DNA from 4 places in the Photobacterium angustum genome. Region 2 is predicted to be linked to each of the others. Evidence: predicted binding sites of a transcription regulator. Region 2 holds the regulator's gene; each other region holds the start of a gene.

Region 1 (3,218 bases), 1.1 Mb from region 2:
GGATCGAACAAATTTGATCGAAAAATTGCCATACAGCTTTAGGAGATAGTTGACTGATTTCAGACACGGAAGCCTACCTTTATAGAATATTGGTCCAGTGGCACTTGTCAGGCTATTAGCCGCCAAATGACATATATAAGTAGCGATTTACTCTATCGCATTTTTTTTAGCATATCATTCAGACTACGGTGGAGGTAGAGAAAAAAGTAAAATCTTAAACCACGAATACGATAATGAATTAGTATTTAACGGTGCTTTACTTTTATATATTGAGTTTATTATTTCTTATATTTATTTTTTTGATCATAAATGCACATTTAACCGATCAAAATTGAAAATAAATTACGCGTAAAGTTGTTTAACAATGTTTTTTTGTGAAAAGTGTGACGAGCTTAAAAAAAATGCTTGAAAGTAAATTACGTAATGGTTATGATTTAGACAGTCTCATAAAGGTATGAGAAAACACTGTACACGTTCAGGATGAACCCGAGATATCGCCTCCATGGAACCGAGATAAGTGCGACCACGATGGTCTTTACCCTCCAAGGATTAAGCACATAGTTTTTATGTGGTTAATTTGGATTACTTATTTATAAGGTGATTTAAAATGAAAATTTTTGATTCAATTACACACTTTTGGAATAACCGCTCTGTATATACAGGTAACTTTACTTACCCTAACTACTTTGGTTACTAAGAATTTTGTTATCTAGTTGCTGACTAGTTAACTGAACAGCTTGTTCACCCCCTAACTTGAGAATACTAAATAATCGTGATCGATTATTTGCAACATTCGCCGCCGCTTCGTTTTGAAGCGGCGTTTTTTTTACCTTTAAATCGTCATAACGAGTTAGCACACATCGTGATGTGATCCTTAGAAACGTTTTATTGCTGTAGATCTCATAAATATAAAATAGATGAAATATATTAATTTGGCATATTTTTGCTAATGTATTGATTTTATATTGCTAATTATCTGTTCTTAAAAGTCAAAAAAACAAAATTAAATTTATTAGTCTTAGTTTTGTGCATTTACTCGATATTTTCTGGAAATTGATAGATCTGATGTTTATAATCGCGCTCGAATTGAAGACGCAAACGTTTTCTTTTGCTTAATACTAACGTGTCAATCTCCAAGGAACTGAGAAACATGCTTGAGAAGTTATTTAAACTAAAGGAACACGGCACGAATGTGCGAACGGAGTTGCTTGCTGGCTTAACGACATTCCTGACCATGGCTTACATCATTTTTGTAAACCCTACTATGCTAGCCAATACGGGAATGGATAAAGGTGCAGTATTTGTTGCGACCTGTTTAGCAGCAATGATCGGCTGTTTTGTGATGGGATTTTTTGCTAACTATCCTGTCGCACAAGCACCAGGCATGGGGTTGAATGCCTTCTTTACTTATACCGTTGTGCTAGGCATGGGGTATACATGGCAAGTCGCGTTAGCCGCTGTTTTCTTATCAGGCTTGTGCTTTATTGTATTAAGTTTATTAAAAGTACGGGAATGGATCATTAACTCCATACCGTTGGCGCTACGAACCGGGATTTCTGCAGGTATTGGTTTATTCCTTGCTTTCATTGCATTACAGAGCTCAGGCATTGTAGTGGATAATCCTGCGACGTTAGTACAAGTAGGCGATTTAACCAGTTTCCCTGTTGTAATGGCGGCACTCGGTTTCTTTCTAACAATAGCGCTTGTTCACCGTGGCTTTAAAGCCGCAGTATTAATTGCAATCTTAATTGTTACAGGGGTGAGTATTGCATTTGGTGAAGTGACTTATGGCGGCATTATGTCAATGCCACCAAGCATTGCACCAACTTTCATGCAATTAGATTTTTCGGGTGCAATGGAAGTTGGCCTGATTTCAATTGTGTTTGCTTTCTTATTTGTCGATTTATTTGATACCGCAGGTACGCTTGTCGGTGTTGCTACAAAAGCAAACTTAATCGGTGAGGATGGCAAGTTGCCACGCTTAAATCGCGCGTTACTTGCCGATAGTACAGCAACCTCTGTTGGTGCCTTATTGGGTACATCGAATACCACTTCTTTTGTCGAGAGTGTGTCCGGTGTCGCAGTCGGAGGTCGTACCGGTCTTACTGCGGTAACGGTTGGTGTATTATTCTTACTCGCTCTATTTTTTGCTCCATTAGCTGGCATGGTACCTGCCTACGCAACGGCAGGCGCATTATTCTACGTCGCGATTTTAATGATGTCGGGGTTGGTGGCAATTGACTGGCGCGATCTAACAGAAGCTGCACCTGTTGTTGTAGTTTGTTTGTTGATGCCTTTAACTTATTCTATCGCTGAAGGTATCGGCCTTGGTTTCATCACTTATGCTGCGGTTAAAGCTATGAGTGGTAAGGGACGTGATGTAAATATCAGTGTTTGGGTTATTTCAGCATTGTTCCTAGCAAAAATAATTTTCCTTTAAGTTTTAGATTTCATAAAGCTTTATCTATTTATGGCGATTTAACATCGTTGATCCAGAGGTTCTTTATCTATGAGTAATAAATTCATCATCACTTGGGATAACATGCAAACTTACACCCGTCAGCTAGCTGAAAAGTTGCTACCAGCTGAGCAGTGGACAGGTATTATTGCTGTTAGCCGTGGCGGTCTTGTTCCTGCTGCTATTTTGGCGCGTGAACTGGGTATTCGTCATGTAGATACCGTATGTATCTCAAGCTACGATCATGATCACCAGCGTGATATGCGTGTGATCAAGAAAGCAGAAGGTGATGGTGAAGGCTTTATTATTGTTGATGATTTAGTCGATACGGGCGGTACAGCTGAAAAAATTCGTGAACTGTACCCACGTGGTAAATTTGTAACAGTATGCGCAAAGCCTGCTGGTCAACATTTAGTTGATGATTATGTTGTTGATATTCCACAAGATACGTGGATTGAACAACCATGGGATATGGCGGTTACTTTTGTCGATCCAATCGCTAAAAAATAAGTAGCTTAATCTCTTACAGTCTAGAGTAGTGCTACTCGCTACTGTAAACTAAGATTGTTTTTAAAGACGCCATAAAGGCGTCTTTTTTTTGCGTTAAATCGACATCTACAACCCGTTTTGGGTATATCATCTTAACAATTATCACGCCTACGTTGGAGAGTGCTGTGTCAGAGCCATCCCCTGAGAATTTATCAGAAAAGCTATTTGCCCCGAGACCGACGTCAAAAGAAACCTCGAATTTAGTTAAAAT
Region 2 (3,218 bases):
AGATAATAGTTCATTTCGACGTTGCTCAGGAATAACTGACCAATGTTGACCGCTAATTGCGCCTTCCAATGCCCAAAGCAATTCAATACTCAATGGACTTGTCTGTGATTCTTGAAGTGCTTTATATGCGCCAAGAGAGCCCACTGCTAGAAGTTGTTCAATAGTGTTTATGCCTGCTTTTTTAAGCATTCTTTCATTTGATAATCGTAGATTAGGTAAATCTTTAATTCGGTCAGGTACGCAACTCTCCTTTTCTTGCTTGTCTTTTTCTGCTGCATCCAGTGAATACCTGCCTTGAGCTACAATCTTTGTGGGTTCATCCCACCATTGATCGGGTATAGCATAGTGCTTGGTTACAACAGGGAAGCCACGTTTTTTATAAACGTAAGGTTCCAAGCCAGCTTGTTTGAATTCCTTTTCAGTTTCAGCATTTGCACGTAAGTGAAGTTTATCGTTCACAACTAATGCAAACATTGTATCACCAGAAAAAATGCCAAAACCGCCAAACATCGACCGTGATTTTATTGAACCAAAATGGTCAAATAATTTTAATGAATCTTTTAATATTGGTTTATCCATGCTTCTACTCGGTGAAAAAATATGAGTGTCACCTAAACATTAAGAGCGAGGAAATAGATTAATTAATCTACACATTGATACTGTCAATATATTGTTAAGTTTGTGTCATAATATTGTCGGTTCAATAATAATCCTTCGGTAACCCCGCTACCTTGAATTATTAACATAATTTTTAGGCCGGTGGTTTTGCGTCTTAATCTTTCAATTAATTTGCCAGTTCGTGACTATATAAAGTTATATTAAATAATACTTTTAATATTAAATCTAAGCCCTCAAAAATGTGATATTGGTTCAGGTATTTGTTCTTAACTTATTTAAATAAGCTTAATAATTATAAATACTCATGATTGTTTTTTTATAAGTAAAAAAAAGCCAACAAGGTTAACTTATCGGCTTTTCCTTAACATAGAAAGATAAATTTTATTAGTTGAGATCTTTAACCGATTTTCTCTCAACAAGTTTAGGCGTCATCTCAAAGGTTTGACGCTCATGATTTTTGTCTTTTACACGCTCTAGCAAGATTTCGATGGCCTTTTTACCTAAACGACGTTTAGGTTGGTGGATAGTTGTTAGCGGTGGCGCAAAGTAGGGCGCAAGGTCAATGTTATCGTAACCAATGATTGAGATATCATCAGGAACACGCAGACCTGCCTGTTCAAAGGTACTGATCAGAGCCATAGCCATAATGTCGTTGAAGCAGAAGATAGCAGTAGGTCGATCTTCCATTGCGATAAACTTCTGAGCAGCTTCAACGGCTGACTCACACTCAAAGTCACCGTCAAGTAGCCAATCATCATTAACAGTGAGATCTGCTTCTGCCATCGCTTTACGGAAGCCCTTTAGGCGCTCTTGGCAAGTAGACTTGTCAACTTGTCCAGATAAACAGCCAATTTTCTTATGACCATTTTCAATAAAGTGCTTAGTTGCGATGTAACCGCCGTTTTCAGCGTTATCTAGAATATTATCTGTATGTGGGCTTTCTGGGCCCCAGTCCATGATAACCATAGGAAGATCATTTTTACGCTCAAGTAAATCGAGCAGCATTTGATCAAGATCGCTGCACATAACCAATAGGCCATCTACACGCTTTTCAGAAAGCATACGTAAGTAATCACGTTGTTTTTCTAAGTTACCTTCGGTGTTACATAGGATCAGTGTATAGCCTGCACCATAACAATATTCTTCAACACCATGCACAACTTCGGCAAAAAATGGGTTAGTCGATTTAGTGACTAACATGCCGATAGTACGTGTTGTATTACATTTTAAGCTTCGCGCTACTGCACTTGGGGCGTAGTTAAGTTCATCAACTGCAGCCAATACTTTTTGTTGCGTTGCTTCTGCAACAAAGCGTGTTTTATTAATCACGTGCGACACTGTAGTAGTTGATACACCTGCCATACGTGCAACGTCTTTAATGGTTGCCATATTTATTCTTCTTATCATGGTCAGATTAGGATCTGACAAAGGTTTTGATACCAAATTGATTAATTACGTAGTCTATGGCTTACGAGTTCACTCGCAGAGATGAAGATCCTTTAGTTATTAGCTACTTAATTATTCAATTTGATACCGAATTATAGGGTGTTGCAATTATCATGGATCATAAACAACTAAAGCCGCAGTAAAATGCGGCATTAGAAGATAGAAACTGTTCTTACACTAATTACACGTGTAATCGCTTGCGCTCACATTTTACTGTGTGTTTTGCGTTGTGCAATCTTTCTATTCAACTTGATTGAATTAATTGATCATTAACCGTAAAAACTCGATGTTTGTCATGCTAATAGGGTCAATTTATTGTGTATATCTAGTCATTAACAGATAACACATTAAAAAACAGAATGATTGGCTGATAAAAGGTAAGGAAAATCACCACTTGGATGCGTATGAACACTTACTGGCCAACCATATAAGGTGTCTATTACTTCAGGAGTAAGAACTTGTGTTGGCGTGCCGTCGGCTTTTATTTCTCCTTCGTTAAGGAAAATCATCCGATCAGTGTACTGGGCTGCAAGGTTTAAATCGTGCAATACTACAATTACAGCAGCGCCTTGCATGGCCATATTTTTGGCAATTTGTAAGGTGTGATGCTGGTGGGCGAGATCGAGTGCTGAAGTTGGTTCATCTAACATCAAGATACATTTATCACCGGCTTTACTGAGTTGTGTTAAAACTCGGGCAAGGTGTACACGCTGTTTTTCACCACCCGATAAGGTGGGGTATAGACGTTTAGCTAAGTTGTTAATGTCAACGTATTGCATGCTTGATGCTGTCGCATCTTTCAGCTCAAGCGACGTGAGTTGCAAAGGAATTGCGCCTAGCTCGACAACTTCTTTAGCGGTAAAGGCAAAAGATAATGCGCTATGTTGTGGAAGGACACCTAAGTGACATGCCAATTCTTCCCGAGCCCAATTATTAAGAGGTTGATCAAAGAAAGAAACCGTGCCTGATTTTGGCGTAATCTCACCACATAATACTTTTAACAGGGTACTTTTACCTGCACCATTTGGCCCAAGTAATGCGGTGACTTCTCCTGCGTGAATATCAATATCAAGATGATTTAGCAGGACTTTATCACCGAATTGTAATGATAAGTCGCGAGCCTGGATAACACAGACTTTGTCGCTACTTACTGT
Region 3 (3,218 bases), 540 kb from region 2:
CATGCAGTATTATGTGCACATCCTCTTGTTGGTGATGCGCCTTTTGCTGTTGTTTTACCTGACGTGATTTTGGATGATGTTGCGAGCGATTTACGTTGCGATAATATGGCAGCGATGGTGGAAATGTTCAACGAGACTAAAGTTAGTCAGGTGATGGTTGAACCCGTTCCAATGTCTGAAGTGTCAAACTACGGTGTTGCGGATATTAATGGTGTGGAATTACATGCAGGTGAATCTGCACCGATGACGAAAGTTGTGGAAAAGCCTTCAGTTGAAGATGCACCTTCTAATTTAGCTATTGTAGGTCGTTACATTCTTCCTGCGGAAATTTGGGCATTATTAGCTCGTACTCCTGTTGGTGCGGGTGATGAAATTCAATTAACCGACGCTATTGATATGCTAATGCAGTCTCAACAAGTAAATGCATTTCATATGTCAGGTGTAAGCCATGATTGCGGTAGTAAAATTGGTTACATGAAAGCGTTTGTTGAATATGGTATGCGTCATAACCAATTTGGTGAAGAATTTACAGCGTATTTAAAGCAACTTGCTAAAAGCTTATAGCCGACGTCATAAATTGTGTTATCAAAAGAATAAGCGATGGTATTCCATCGCTTTTTTTGATTAAAATTATTCGCCGTGGAACTGTTCGCAAGCTAACATCGTATTTTCTATTAATGTCGCGACTGTCATTGGGCCAACACCACCTGGGACTGGGGTGATGTGTTTTGCTTTTTGGCTGGCAATATCAAATTCAACATCACCACATAATTTACCGTTATCTAAGCGGTTAATACCCACATCAATGACTGTTGCACCTTCTTTAATCCAAGCGCCAGGAATAAAGTTAGGTTTACCTACTGCAACTACAAGAATATCGGCACGTCGAACATGGCTCTCTAGATCTTGAGTAAAACGGTGACAAGTTGTTGTTGTTGCGCCAGCTAATAATAACTCGAGTGTCATTGGGCGACCTACAATATTAGAAGCGCCAACAATAATCGCTTCTTTCCCTCGTACTGGAATATTGTAACGATCTAAGAGGGTTATTATACCTTTAGGGGTACAAGAACGCAGCTTTGGTATACGTTGACTTAAGCGTCCAACATTGTATGGATGGAAACCATCAACATCCTTTTCAGGATCAATACGCTCTAAAATTCTCGTGCTATCCATACCGGCAGGTAATGGTAGCTGGACTAAAATACCATCAATCGTCGGATCGAGATTTAATTCATCAATAAGAAGTAATAATTCTTCTTCTGAGGCTGTTGGTGGCAGATCAAATGATTTAGAGACAAAGCCGACTTCTTCACAGGCTTTTCGCTTACTACCGACATAAATTTGAGAAGCAGGATCTTGACCTACGAGCACAACAGCTAAGCCGGGTGCACGAAGACCTGCATCTTTACGAGCTTTCACTCTAGCGGCAACTTCCTGTCGAACTGTTTGGGATATTAATTTCCCATCAATAATTTGGGCGGTCATGGTAATCCTTTTTATATAGGCTAAGCATGTGGACGCTATTATTGTGTCAGAAAATGATAACTTTAGCCACAGCGCAAACGTTTGCTTTTTGTTTGTTCAGTAATAGCAATGGTGGGCATAACAATCTTAAGTATTTATCGTTGAAGGGAATACGTATATATAATTGCGATGGAAAAAGTGAAATTAAAACAGATTGGTTTAACTTTAATCGGTTGGCAGTTTAAATCATGAAATTTAAAGTAAACGTATTGACCTTAATGATTAGCAACGTATAATCCTGCCTCGTAACTTCATGTTACACAATGATGCGCCCTTAGCTCAGCTGGATAGAGCACGTCCCTTCTAAGGATGTGGTCGCAGGTTCGAATCCTGCAGGGCGTGCCATTCTCTCTTCTTTATTTATAATCTCCAATATTTAATACATTTCTAATTTCTTCAAATACAAAAAATCATTCTATTTGTTAGTCTTGAATATCTAAAAAATGGTTTCTCTTTACTTCCTATTTGCGTTAATTCGACTGTTTTTCCAACATTTGAACCCAAAAAACGCAGAGATCTATGATTATTTTCTCCTTACCCCTTGAAATGCTCGTTATAGACCCTATCTTGTGTTTCAGTTGTAGAGCTAGATAGCAGTTTAGTCTATCTCATCTCGACGTCACCTAAGTGTGCCGTTATAATAACGCGCTTTAATTTCTAAGTTGGATGAGCAGATCTGACAGTTTAGAAATAAAGTAAAAGAATTGAGGCGTTATGGTTTTCGAGCCGTAACACGAAAAGGATGCCACCGTCAGTAAATGGCTGTTCGGCAACATCACTCAGAAAGCTGAGTAAGTTTTGAGGTTAAATATAATGCAAGTTACCGTTGAAACCACTGAAGGCCTAGAACGCCAACTAACAATCACAGTTCCTGCTGCAAACATCGAAGATGCAGTAACAGCTGAACTAAAGAAAATTGCTAAAACTCGTCGTTTCGACGGTTTCCGCCCTGGTAAAGCACCAATTAAGATGGTTGCTAAAATGTTTGGCGCATCAGTACGTCAAGACATCCTTGGTGAAGTAATGCACCGTCACTTTATCGAAGCTATCGTTAAAGAGAAAATCAATCCAGCAGGCGCGCCAACATTTACTCCAGTAGAAGTTGCTGAAGGTAAAGACCTAGTATTCAAAGCGACTTTCGAAGTATTCCCTGAGATCGCACTTCAAGGTCTAGATAAAGTTGTTGTTGAGAAGCCAGTTGTTGAAGTAACTGAAGCTGACGTTGATACAATGCTTGATACTCTACGTAAGCAACAAGCTACGTGGACTGAAGTAGACGCAGCAGCTGATGCAAACAGCCGTGTAACTATCGACTTCGTTGGTACTATCGACGGTGAAGAGTTTGAAGGCGGTAAAGCTGAAGGTTTCGCACTTGCTATGGGCCAAGGTCGTATGATCCCTGGTTTCGAAGAAGGTGTTGTTGGTAAAAAAGCGGGTGAAGAATTTACTGTAGAAGTAACTTTCCCTGAAGAATACCACGCTGAAAACCTAAAAGGTAAAGCTGCAGCATTCGCTATCAAACTTCATAAAGTTGAAGCACAAGAGCTTCCTGAACTAACTGAAGAGTTCGTTGCTAAGTTCGGCGTTGAAGACGGTTCTGTTGACGGTCTTAAAGCTGAAGTTCGTAAGAACATGGAGCGTGAACTTAAGCAAGCTGTTAAAGGTCGCATCAAAGATCAAGTTCTTAACGG
Region 4 (3,218 bases), 1.1 Mb from region 2:
GGTCAATCGCTTGGCCTTCTACTTTTTGTGACTTCACATCACGGTGCATTTTCGGCGCTTTGCCCAATAGAATATCCATTGGCATATCAATTGGCGTATCGTCGAAATGGCTATCTTCTAAGGTTAAATGACGCTCTTCTGTCGCTTCACCCACAACGGCATACGGCGCACGTTCACGCTTACAAATCGTATCGAAAACCGCCATGTGTTCTGGTGCAACAGCCATAACATAACGCTCTTGAGATTCGTTACACCAAATCTCTAGCGGGCTCATACCTGGTTCATCGTTAGGAACATCACGAAGTTGGAATTTACCACCACGCTCGCCATCATCAACCAACTCAGGTAAAGCGTTTGAAATACCACCCGCGCCCACATCGTGAATAAAGGCAATTGGGTTAGCGTCACCCATCTGCCAACAACGATCAATCACTTCCTGACAGCGACGTTCCATTTCTGGGTTTTCACGTTGTACAGAAGCAAAATCCAGATCTTCTGCCGATTGACCGGATGCCATTGATGAAGCAGCACCACCGCCAAGACCGATATTCATTGCAGGGCCGCCAAGAACAATTAACTTCGCGCCAACTGGAATTTCTTTTTTCTGTACGTGATCAGCACGGATATTGCCCATACCACCCGCGATCATAATTGGCTTATGGTAACCACGTACTTCTTCACCGGCATGCGACGTCACTTTTTCTTCGTAAGTACGGAAGTAACCCAATAGGTTTGGACGTCCAAATTCATTATTAAATGCCGCGCCGCCAAGTGGGCCTTCAAGCATAATATCAAGCGCTGTAACAATGCGGTCTGGTTTACCAAAATCAGTTTCCCAAGGTTGTTCAAACCCCGGAACTTTAAGGTTAGATACAGTAAAGCCCACTAAACCTGCTTTAGGTTTACCGCCAATACCAGTTGCACCTTCATCACGAATTTCACCGCCCGAACCTGTTGATGCGCCCGGCCATGGGGAAATAGCGGTTGGGTGGTTATGCGTTTCTACCTTCATTAAGATATGAGTATCTTCATGGTGGTAGTTATATTGACGAGATTCTGGATCGGGGAAGAAACGCCCTACTTTTGAGCCTTCCATTACTGCAGCATTGTCTTTATATGCTGACAATACGTGCTCATGGTTTTGCTCATAGGTATTTTTGATCATCTTGAACAATGACTTGTCTTGATCAACACCATCAATAGTCCAATCTGCATTAAAGATTTTATGTCGACAGTGCTCTGAGTTCGCCTGAGCAAACATCATCAACTCAATGTCATTTGGATTTCGACCTAGTTTGGTGAAGTTCTCAACTAAGTAGTCAATTTCATCTTCAGCTAAGGCAAGTCCTAACGTAAGGTTGGCTTGCTCTAATGCCTGGCGACCACCAGCAAGGATATCAACGCTTTTCACCGGTGCTGGCTCTGCTTGTTTGAATAAAGCAGCCGCGGCTTCAAAATCGCCAACAATCACTTCCATCATGCGATCGTGGATTAACGCTTTGACTTGCGCTAATTGTGATGCTGATAGCTCGCTAGTTGATTCAATATAGTATGCAGTACCACGTTCAAGGCGTTTAATTGATTTTAAGCCACAATTACGGGCAATATCGGTCGATTTTGATGACCAAGGAGAAATTGTCCCCGGACGAGGGGTAACAAGTAGCAAGGTGCCACAAGGCTCGTGCTCTGCAATCGTTGGACCGTAAGTTAAAAGACTCGCTAGTTTGCTATGCTCATCAGCAGTAAGGGCAGCAGATACATCAGCAAAGTGCATAAACTCAGCATAAATACCTGACACAGGCAGATCGAATTCGCGGCAACGCTCAAGTAGCTTATTAACGCGAAACTCAGACAGTGCGGGTGAACCACGCAAAATTTCCATGTGCAAACGTCTCTCGATTAGCGGTTAAAGAAAAGTAATATTGGCCTAATTCCCAAAAAACTGGGGTAATTACGTCAATGTCACCTCTGATTTATCCCTGTTTATTAACTCAATAGATGAATAATCGATTTCGCACCAGCGCAGTATAAGCGATTTTTTTTTGTGACGTAACACTTGACGCAACCGTTTGCGTGTTTTTTTTTCAAACATCCTGAATTTATCAGTAATTTTGACATTAACCCGATTTTTTGAGCAAAAACTAACCGATAAAACAAAAGGAGACTATTTTTTTGTTTCAATCCGTGAATTAACACACCCAACGACAGGGTTCAGCTTTTCCACTACCGTTCACTTTGATATAAATGACTGCTCATTTTTAAGTTAGGTCAGCTTTGTTGATATATCTTCAATCTCTTACCAGCACATACCGTGTACTCATATCATTAATGCTTGCTTTATTATTAAGTGGTTGCCAATGGCAAGAAAAGCCACTTGATCCTTTAGAGCGCATTCGTGAAAGCGGTGTATTACGTGTAGGTACGTTAAATAATCAGCTGTCTTATTATATAGGGGCAGATGGGCCAACAGGGCTCGATTATGAATTAGCCCAACGCTTTGCTAAAGAGCTTGGCGTAAAACTGGAAATGCAAACCATATTTACCCTATCAGGCTTATTTCCAGCCTTAAAAAATGGTGATGTTGATATTGTCGCGGCAGGGTTAACCGTCACCCCCCAACGTCTACAAGGGTTTCACCCCGCTCCTGCATACTATTATGCAAGCCAAGTGGTTGTTTATAAAAAAGGTAAACGCCGCCCTCGCGATCTTGAAGAGTTAGCCAATACCGATCGTTCACTGGCTGTTGTGGCAAGCTCTAGCCATGAACGTCAATTAGAAGAGATCAAGAAAAAATATCCCAACCTAACATGGCAATCGATCAAAGAAACCGATATCGATGATCTATTGCGTAAAGTGGCTAATGGCGAATTAGATTATACCGTTGCTGACTCTGTTGATGTTGCGCTGCTACAACGTACACACCCTGAATTAGCAATCGCACTTGAACTTACTGAAGATCAACCAATTAGCTGGTTTGTAAAAGACAGTAACAATGACAGCTTATATGCCCTCTTAATTGAGTTTTTTGGTCACATAAAACAAAGCGGTGAATTAGCACAGCTAGAAGAAAAATACTTCGGCCATGTAGAACAGTTTGATTACGTTGATACTCGTGCATTTTTACGCGCACTCGATGATAAATTACCAAAGTGGCAAGGGCTATTTAAGAAGTATGCTAACGAGTTTGATTGGCGTTTAATTGCCGCTCTTTCTTATCA

What was found. Region 2 encodes PurR, which represses purine synthesis genes. Its sites were predicted from a motif close to TNANGNAAACGTTTNCNTNA; they were not measured.
Region 1: a site for PurR is predicted at 1,091-1,110, ahead of BTO08_RS09150 (NCS2 family permease). Genes of this name have one in related genera too.
Region 3: a site for PurR is predicted at 1,558-1,577, ahead of folD (bifunctional methylenetetrahydrofolate dehydrogenase/methenyltetrahydrofolate cyclohydrolase FolD). Genes of this name have one in related genera too.
Region 4: a site for PurR is predicted at 2,058-2,077, ahead of purL (phosphoribosylformylglycinamidine synthase). Genes of this name have one in related genera too.

Annotation. Positions count from the first base shown of each region.
Region 1 covers NZ_MSCJ01000001.1:2,090,394-2,093,611, reverse strand. Annotated here, with positions in the region: gene BTO08_RS09160 (aminoacyl-histidine dipeptidase) at 1-67, opposite strand, end outside; gene BTO08_RS09150 (NCS2 family permease) at 1,151-2,440, shown strand; gene gpt (xanthine phosphoribosyltransferase) at 2,510-2,968, shown strand; gene frsA (esterase FrsA) at 3,133-3,218, shown strand, end outside.
Region 2 covers NZ_MSCJ01000001.1:1,031,564-1,034,781, forward strand. Annotated here, with positions in the region: gene BTO08_RS04420 (TfoX/Sxy family DNA transformation protein) at 1-579, opposite strand, end outside; cyclic di-GMP riboswitch class I at 714-804, opposite strand; gene purR (HTH-type transcriptional repressor PurR) at 1,003-2,007, opposite strand; gene BTO08_RS04430 (heme ABC transporter ATP-binding protein) at 2,412-3,218, opposite strand, start outside.
Region 3 covers NZ_MSCJ01000001.1:490,151-493,368, forward strand. Annotated here, with positions in the region: gene galU (UTP--glucose-1-phosphate uridylyltransferase GalU) at 1-564, shown strand, start outside; gene folD (bifunctional methylenetetrahydrofolate dehydrogenase/methenyltetrahydrofolate cyclohydrolase FolD) at 631-1,488, opposite strand; tRNA gene BTO08_RS02120 (tRNA-Arg) at 1,796-1,872, shown strand; gene tig (trigger factor) at 2,341-3,218, shown strand, end outside.
Region 4 covers NZ_MSCJ01000001.1:2,141,743-2,144,960, forward strand. Annotated here, with positions in the region: gene purL (phosphoribosylformylglycinamidine synthase) at 1-1,882, opposite strand, end outside; gene mltF (membrane-bound lytic murein transglycosylase MltF) at 2,329-3,218, shown strand, end outside.